2 regions of the Macrococcus equipercicus genome follow, and region 1 is predicted to be linked to the other one. Evidence: riboswitches for the same ligand, from Rfam matches in the RefSeq annotation. Region 1 holds a riboswitch; the other holds the start of a gene.
The links. Region 1 has a riboswitch for thiamine pyrophosphate ahead of KFV11_RS02080 (ECF transporter S component). Riboswitches for the same ligand answer to the same signal wherever they lie in the genome.
Positions count from the first base shown of each region.

Region 2: another riboswitch for thiamine pyrophosphate. It lies ahead of tenA (thiaminase II); the one in region 1 lies ahead of KFV11_RS02080 (ECF transporter S component).

Region 1 is NZ_CP073809.1:380,525-385,130, reverse strand. It holds gene KFV11_RS02085 (ABC transporter ATP-binding protein) at 1-865, opposite strand, end outside; gene KFV11_RS02080 (ECF transporter S component) at 852-1,436, opposite strand; TPP riboswitch at 1,497-1,595, opposite strand; gene glmS (glutamine--fructose-6-phosphate transaminase (isomerizing)) at 1,707-3,509, opposite strand; gene KFV11_RS02070 (DUF6933 domain-containing protein) at 3,887-4,606, opposite strand, start outside.
Region 2 is NZ_CP073809.1:1,867,083-1,871,688, reverse strand. It holds gene KFV11_RS09950 (single-stranded DNA-binding protein) at 1-253, shown strand, start outside; gene KFV11_RS09945 (hypothetical protein) at 440-685, shown strand; gene KFV11_RS11720 (LysM peptidoglycan-binding domain-containing protein) at 1,016-1,885, shown strand; TPP riboswitch at 1,974-2,071, shown strand; gene tenA (thiaminase II) at 2,121-2,819, shown strand; gene thiD (bifunctional hydroxymethylpyrimidine kinase/phosphomethylpyrimidine kinase) at 2,785-3,579, shown strand; gene thiM (hydroxyethylthiazole kinase) at 3,579-4,364, shown strand; gene thiE (thiamine phosphate synthase) at 4,365-4,606, shown strand, end outside.

The sequences.
Region 1 (4,606 bases):
CGCCGTTCTTACCGGTGATGGTAATCCACTCACCCGAAGCAATATCGAGTGAAGCGGTATAAAGAGTGTTCCGCCTGCGTTTCACGGCGCCGTCAAATTCAAATAGTGCGGCACCGCTGCTATAATCGTACGGTTCCGGCGCGTGACTCCATGCACCAGGATGCCATACGCCGAAGTCATCAAGCAGCGATGTACAGCGCGCTGAAATATCATCCGGTGTGCTGTCCTCTATTATTGCACCGTTCTGGTCCATGAGGAGGATACGGTCTACGTGCTGCCAAATATGTTCGACCTTATGTTCAACAATGACTACGGTCTGATCCTCCCATAATGTGATGATCTGCTGCCATAACGCTGCAGTCGATTGTGCATCAAGCATCGCAGTCGGCTCATCGAGAAATAATGTATCTGCACCTTGCAGCAGCGTGCCGGCGATAGCGAGTTTCTGCTTCATGCCGCCGCTCAGCTGATTGATTGACTGATGCTTGTCAACATTCAGACCGACAGTCTGCAGCGCCTGTTCGATGCGGCTGTCCATCGCCGCTCCAGCCACCTGCTGATTCTCAAGTATAAACGCGAGTTCCTCATATACTTTCGGCATACAGAACTGGCTGTCCGGATCCTGGAAGATGATTGCCGGCGAAGCATCGATGGCGAGCCTGTCGTATTTCATCGGCAGTTCAATCAGCTCAGGCACGACACCACTCAGCACGTTCAGCAGTGTGCTCTTGCCGCTGCCTGACTGGCCGAGAATCAACACTTTTTCCTTGGCCTTAATATCGAGCGATAAGCCGTCGAATATTTTGCGTTCACCGCCCGGATATTTCAACCGCAAGTTATGGACCGATAACTTACAGGGCGTCATAGTCTTCTTTTGACGCCGGTCTGAATAACTTGGTCACTCCGGTCTCATCCAGTGCCTTGACGAGGAGATAAGGGACAATACCTGCAAGCACAATCCCACTGATCAACCGGAAGATGACGAAGAGCAGTACGTTCCAGCCGGCAACGTCTGACATATAGCCGTAGAAGTAATCAATCGGCAGACTGATAATGGCTGCCGCTAATCCGGCAAGCACAGCAACCATGACATGGCGCGACTTATAGCGGAAGACAGCAAAAACAATTTCACACGCGAGACCTTGCAGTAACGCAAAGACAAACGTCGGAATATCGAACTTACCCATCGCGATTGTTTCACCGGCGCCTGCAGCAAACTCAGCTAACAATGCAATCCCCATCTTCGGAATAATTAAATAAGCGACGACCGCTGCAATGAACCACATGCCGTATGACAGCTGCTCAATATGAAGACCAAGCGGCTTCAATGCTTCGTAAAACCCCCACCATAAGTTGTAAATGACTGCAAAAATCACTGAAATGAGTACTGTCACCAAGATGTCTGACAGTGTTAAACCTTTTTTTGCTCGTGCCATGTTAGTCTCCTCCACAAAAAAACACCACCTTCAACAGAAGATGGCGCCAAAAAGACATACTTATATAAGCATGCACTTTCCTACGCTAGCATCAACTAGATCAGGTTCGAAGGGTTCGAGCTGCGCTCGTCTCAGTTAATAACACCCCTAGTGCTTTTCGTTATTTATTTGTTAATCTCACTGTAACTGTAAAAGAATGGCTTGTCAACCTTGCTTTCTGTCAAGTGCCCGGCAATAAAACCCCGCTCATACAGTGAGCGAGGTTCATGATTATTCGACTGTGACAGATTTCGCTAAGTTACGCGGTTTATCAACATCGCAGTCTCTGTGCAGCGCTGCGTAGTACGCAATTAATTGCGTCGTCACAACAGAGACAAGTGGTGCCAGCATTTCATGAACAGCCGGCAGGACATAAGTGTCACCGTCCTGCTCAAGGCCGCTCATCGTGATGATACATGGGTTCGCCCCGCGTGCCACCACTTCTTTGACGTTACCGCGGATAGATAAGTTGACCGCTTCCTGCGTCGCAAGCGCGATGACAGGTGTGCCTTCTTCTATCAGCGCGATTGTTCCGTGCTTCAGTTCTCCGCCGGCAAATCCTTCTGCCTGGATGTAAGAAATTTCTTTCAGTTTCAATGATCCTTCGACGCCGACATAGTAGTCCATTGTACGGCCGATGAAGAATGCGTTACGAGTCGTCGCTAAGAAGTCACGCGCGATCTCTTCCATGCGTGGTGCATCGTCGACAACAGTCGTGATCGCTGCAGTCACTTTTGCAAGTTCAGGTAATAAGTCGATGTCTGTTGTAATGCCTGCATCTTTAGCAACAACTTGAGACAGAATCGCAAGTACGGCAATCTGAGCTGTGTAAGCTTTTGTTGACGCCACAGCAATCTCAGGGCCGGCATGCAGAATCAATGTATAAGAAGCTTCACGAGATAATGTAGAGCCCGGCACGTTGGTGATTGTCAGCGCTGTGTGACCTAATTCTTTGATCGCGACGAGCACGGCACGGCTGTCCGCTGTTTCACCTGACTGTGAGATGAAGATGAACAATGGTTGCTCTGACAATAACGGCATGTTGTAGACGAATTCGCTCGCTACATGCACTTCTGTCGGAACGCCTGCCCATTTCTCAAGGTATTCTTTGCCGACAAGACCGGCATTGTAAGATGTACCGCATGCAATAATATAGACGCGGTCAGCTTTACGCACTGCCTGAATGATATCAGCATCTACTTTTAATTCACCGTTGTCATCCTGATATTCCTGGATGATTTTACGCATCACGCCCGGCTGTTCGTGAATTTCTTTTAACATATAGTGTGCATAAGTGCCTTTTTCGATATCAGATGCATCGATCTCGGCTTTGTAAGGCGCACGTTCAATCACGTTACCGTCAAGGTCTTTAATCGTCACGCTGTCTTTTGAGACTAAGACAATTTCACCGTCTACAAGCTCAACATAAGTGTCAGTCACTTGCAGCATTGCCATCGCGTCTGATGCGATGACGTTGAAGCCTTCACCTAAACCGACGAGTAACGGTGATTTGTTTTTAGCGACATAGATGACGTCCGGATTTTCTTTGTCAAGTAACCCGAGTGCATATGAACCATGCAGCAATTTAAGCACAGCAGTAAATGCTTCTTCTGTAGTCTGACCTTGCTTAGAGAAGTACTCCACTAATTGAACAATAATCTCTGTATCAGTGTCTGACTTGAATGTCACATCTGATAAGTATTCTTTTTTCAGCTGTTCGTAGTTCTCGATCACGCCGTTATGAACTAAAGTGAAACGCTCTGATTCCGATTGGTGCGGGTGAGAGTTTGTATGGTTAGGTACGCCGTGCGTCGCCCAGCGTGTATGACCGATACCTGTTGATGTCTCAAATGATGAATCAACGACTTTACGCAGTTCAGCGATACGTCCTTTTTCTTTGTACACACGGACATCTTCGCCGTTACGCACTGCGATACCCGCAGAATCATAACCGCGGTACTCGAGTTTCTCAAGCCCTTTTAATAGAATTTCCTTTGCGTCTTCAGTTCCAATATATCCAACGATACCGCACATATTCATTTCCTCCGATTAATTCGTATATTTTTATAGTGTCGCTCGTTAGTTTAGCGTAGTTGCTTCTGCTGACGTCTTTGTACGACCAGTCACCTGGCAGGTTTAACGTTCAGCTGTCGAATAAGCATATCCGGAATGGCATCCGCCGAAAGTTCGATGACCATTCTCCTCGTCAACAGTGTTCACTGTTCTGGCGCTGTATCCCTTATTACTCCTTTAATCCTCCTGTTCTGCTAAACTTTATTAATTGTACTATTTTTTCATAATTCAAACAAGGGTGGAGCATATGATTCGCTGCAACTTGCATACCTTATTTTCTCATATAGAAAAAAGCCCGGAGATCTCCGGGCTTTGGAATTTTTCGACTTATTACTATCTCAGTCCCAATAATCATCTGCCATGTGCTCTAGCCGCTGCAGCGCTTCTTCGACACCATAACTGATACCTTCTTTGGCAAAATCACGTTCATATTTCATGATTTCCCGCGCTGCGAACAAGAAGGTATAGAAGCGTCTCAGCGATGTGCCGAACTGTCTGACTTCCTTACTTCCCACCCATAGCGCCTTCCGAACGAGGAAGTCATCCAGGAAATCATACGGGTCACGCATATCGGTCACGGGCGTTCTGATGCCATAATTCAGCAAGTAGACATCGACGAAAAAGACGATATTTTCCACGTGTTCTGATGCTGTCTGCTCTGCCATTTTATCGTGATTGATCAAATAATGGCGGAATGACTCGAGCAGCTTCTGATTATTAGCTTGAACCTGTTCAACAATTGCCTCATAGCCCTCAAACCAACCTCCGTTTGCTGTATAGTCATCCCAGTGAGAGAACGGCTGCCACGTACGCACCACTTTGTATCGTGTCATCTTCTGCTGTTCGAGCGGCACGACAGGTTTCAACTCAATATGCGCTTTGAACGCTTGCTGCAGTGCTGACTTACCCGTACGATATTCCGGCTTCAGAAACGGATAGTCGCTGAGCTTGTCCATCAATGACTGAGGGAACCGTTCCGTTAAATCAATATGCTGGTAGGACAGCAGCTTGACATACTGATTAACCGCACTGATGACCGCACGATTATGCGCTGTATT
Region 2 (4,606 bases), 650 kb from region 1:
TGATGAAATATGGGATGAACTGTCAGACGCTGAAAAGACTCATGCCATTATGATAGCCAAAGAATCAATCGTCAAGCAGTTCATCAGTGAACAGTCAGAGCCGCTTAACACTGAACCTGTAAAAGCTGAGACACATGCTGTGATCAGTGAAGAGGAGAGCAGGAAGTTCATGGAGCAGCTGGATGCTATCGGCGACGAAGCTCATTCAGAGCAGCAACAAGAATCATCTTCTCAAGAACCTGTTACTGCTTAACCGCACTTTCATTACTCACACCCACAACTACCTCTTCAGTCGTGCTGTCTGGAGGGGTATTTATATTGATATCATTCTGTAATATTTACGTAATTTAAAACTATAACTTATCATATGGCTGTAACCATAGCATTTCTATTACGTGATAAAGTATTAGTCATATAATACTAAAGGCGGAGGAGCATGATGAGAAAGATAGCAGTCGTTGCTGCGGCCGTTGTAATCTCCAGCATCATTACAATGACTCAGGCAGAAGCTGAAATGAACAACCATGAACACAGCCAGTCATTATGGGTGATCGCTGACAAATATGATACAACGATAACAAACATGAAAAAAGCCTACCGAGAGAAATCGGCTGTCATCCATTGTGATGAATCAGTGGACGGCTTATTGATGAAAACAGAAGCGTTCCAGCAGAGCGCCAAATAAAAGCTGACGATTGTATGAGCTGCCATCGATTGTCCATTCTATTGCTAAATAACCAGGAGATGACAACAAGTATTAATCTTTAGATTGGTACTTTTTTCCTGTAACATTACAGAAAGATAACATTGAATTTGATAATTTTATGCAAAAATAGTGTTTAATTCATGACTCTAAAGCGTTTTAAAACTATTTTAAATGAAAAAAGTAAAATATTTCTATTTGTAATGCTGCTGTAATAAAGACCCGTATCTTTTATTTGTCTGTAACCTATGAAATATTATTATCTGTTATATTATTAGCAGAGTATTAAATGCCTAGGAGGAAAAACAAATTATGAAAAAATTATTAGCCGTTACAACAGCAGTAGCTGTTTCAGGATCTTTCGCTGCAACTGCAGATGCAGCTGAACACACAGTTCAATCTGGTGATACGTTATGGAGTATCTCTAAAAACTACGGTACATCAGTAGACGCTATTAAAGCTGAAAACGGATTAAGATCAAATCTTATCTTACCTAACCAAGTGTTAAAAGTTAATGAAGAATCAAATCATACAGCTACAACGACATATAAAATTGTTTACGGCGATACACTAGGAAAAATCGCTGCTAAATTCAACGTGACTGTTGCTCAATTAAAAGCATGGAACAATTTATCATCTGATTTAATCATCGCTGGTAAATCATTAAACGTTGCAGGTTCAGCTCAAGCAGCACCAGCAGTCGTTCAAGCAGCTCCAACAGCTCCTAAAAGAGTATACACAGCACCTCAAGTAGAATATAAAGCACCAGTACAGCAGGCACCAGTACAGCAGGCACCAGTACAGCAGGCACCAGTACAACAGGCACCAGTACAACAGGCACCAGTACAGCAGGCACCTGTTCAACAAACTACACAAACAACTCAATCAACACAAACAACTCAATCAACACAAACAACTACTGCAACAACACAAACAGCAGCTTCAGGCAGCGGCTTAAACTGGGCAGCAATGGCAGCTTGTGAATCAGGCGGCAGAGCGAACGTAGTAGATGCATCAGGCACTTACCACGGTTTATACCAGTTCGATGTACGAACTTGGCGTTCAGTAGGCGGCTCAGGTCTTCCGTCACAAGCATCAGCAGCTGAGCAGACTAAACGTGCACAAATTCTTTACAGCCAACGTGGTTCTCAGCCATGGCCGGTATGCGGTGCCCGCTTATAGGCATCACTCAAAGTCATCCTTCACGGATGGCTTTTTTTATTTGCTTTTTACGCTTATGTCCGCTATCCTTGAACTAATCAAATAACCTATTGACTGCTGGGGGTGCCGTAACGGCTGAGATGACTTCGTCAAACCCTTTTACCTGATCTAGATAATACTAGCGTAGGAAAGCGTCCTTCTTATGAGGCCTTTTTCTGCGGAAAATAGGTTTTTTTAATTTTAAGGAGGATATTTAATGTTTACAGATGAACTGAAGAAGCAGGCAGACCCGATTATTGAAGCGATTTATAACGACGATTTTATTCAAGGGATTATTAGAGGCGATATTAATAAAGATGCTATCCGTCATTATTTGAAGGCGGATCACTTGTATTTAAACGAATTCGCTAAAATTTACAGCCTGCTGATTGCTAAGCTTAACGACCGTGAAGGCATCAACTTCCTGCTCGGTCAGATTGACTTTGTGCTGAATGGTGAAATTGCGGCTCATCAGACAATGGCTGATTATGTCGGAGAAGATTACGACGTTATTATTAAAGACGGTGAGTGGTATCCGTCAAGCGACCACTATATTAAACATATGTATTACAATGCCTTCCGCTATGATGATGCGAGCTTCACGATATGCGCCATGGCGCCATGTCCATATGTCTACCAGCAGCTGGCGCTGAAAATAGCAGCGCGTCATGACTTAACAGGTAATCCGCTGAAGCCGTGGGTTGATTTCTATACGGTCAACATGGATGAACTCATGAATCATCTGGACCGCTGGGTCAATAATTTCGCTGAACAGGCGACTGAATATGAACGCGATATATTACGCCGTAATTTTCTGGAAAGCTGTGTGCATGAGCGACGCTTCTTCAATATGGCGGCAACGCAGGAGGAGTGGATATTCCATGCTGAAAACAGCACTATCAATAGCGGGAACTGATCCGACGGGCGGCGCCGGAACGACCGTCGACCTTAAAGTATTTCAGTCGCGCGGCGTATACGGTATGAGCGTCGTGACAAGTATCGTCGCGCAGAACACAACAGGTGTGCAGCAAGTATTCGATCAGCCGCTTGAAGTCGTTGAAGCGCAGCTGAACAGTGTCTACAGCGATATCGTGCCGGATGCGGTGAAGACCGGCATGCTGGCATCAAGCGATGTCATGGATGTCGTCAGACCGTACATTTTGAAACATCGTATCCCTTACGTCATCGATCCGGTGATGGTCGCTAAAAGCGGTGACGACCTGCTCGATGAAGCGGGTAAAACGGCCGTGCGCTATAAGCTGCTGGACCTTGCGACGGTCGCGACACCAAACTTACCGGAACTTGAACGTATTCTTCAGATGACCATCGAAACGAAAGAAGATATCGATAAGGCCGGCAAAATGTTCGTCAATGAAATCGGTGCGCAGTCGGTCGTCATTAAAGGCGGTCATATGGAAGGTGACGCCACAGATTACTTATTTACGAAAGCGGGCTGCATCGAACTGACAGCACAGCGGACGCCGACGCATCATACGCACGGCACCGGCTGTACATTCGGCGCTGTCATCACAGCAGAACTTGCTAAAGGGCGCACGATTGAAGACAGCGTCCGGACAGCGAAAGCTTATATTACAAGCGCAATAATAAATACGCCGAAACTTGGCCGTGGTAATGGACCGGTCAATCATTTCAGCTATCCACTGGAGGATGTATGATGAGAATCAATGAAGTAAGAGAACATGCACCACTTGTCCTATGCATCACAAATGATGTCGTCAAGAACTTCACGGCGAACGGACTGCTGGCACTCGGCGCAAGCCCGATCATGGCGATTGATGAAGCGGAACTTGAAGAGCTGATCGAACACTGTGGTGCAGTGCTGATTAATATCGGGACATTGTCGACTGCAGTGATGCCGTCCATTGAAACAGCAATACAGGCAGCGAACAAGCATCATGTACCGGTCGTGCTGGATCCAGTGGCATGCGGCGCGACAAACTTTCGGAAGGAATTCTGTCTGAAGCTGCTGCGCCAATATCATATCAGTGTCATACGCGGCAATGCATCTGAACTGCAAAGTCTGTCCGCGGAAGTGGCGATGAAAGGAACGGACAGTGATACGTCGCTTAATACAGCAGTTGTTGCCAGAGCAGCGGGCGAGTATTTTAATACGGCGGTCGTTGTGACAGGAGCGATTGATGCTGTCTATGTCGACGGGACAGTGATGAAGCTCGCTAACGGCACGCCGATGCTGACGAAAGTGACAGGCGGCGGCTGCTTATTAGGAGCAATCGTCAGTGCTTTTATATATAATGAAGTCAAACCGACATTGTCTATGCTGACAGAAGCAGTAAGCTTTTATAATATCGCCGCTGAACGCGCGGCGCAGCGTGATAATGGGACTCTGCCCGGGCATTTTCAAATTAACCTGCTGGATATGCTGCAGGAGACAGGAGAAAGTGAGATAGCAGAGAATATGCGAGCGGAAGAAGTGGATTAAATGTTTGAGCGACGGATGCTGCAGCTTTATTTTATTTGCGGAACGACGGATGTTCCGGGCGGCAATATTGAACAGGTACTCAAAGAAGCACTTACAGCAGGTATCACGATGTTTCAGTTCAGAGAAAAAGGCGATAGTGCATTGACCGGCGACGCTAAATTAGCGATGGCACTGAAGCTGAAAGAACTATGTCTGCATCATCAAGTACCTTTTATTGTGAATGACGACTGGGAACTCGCGGT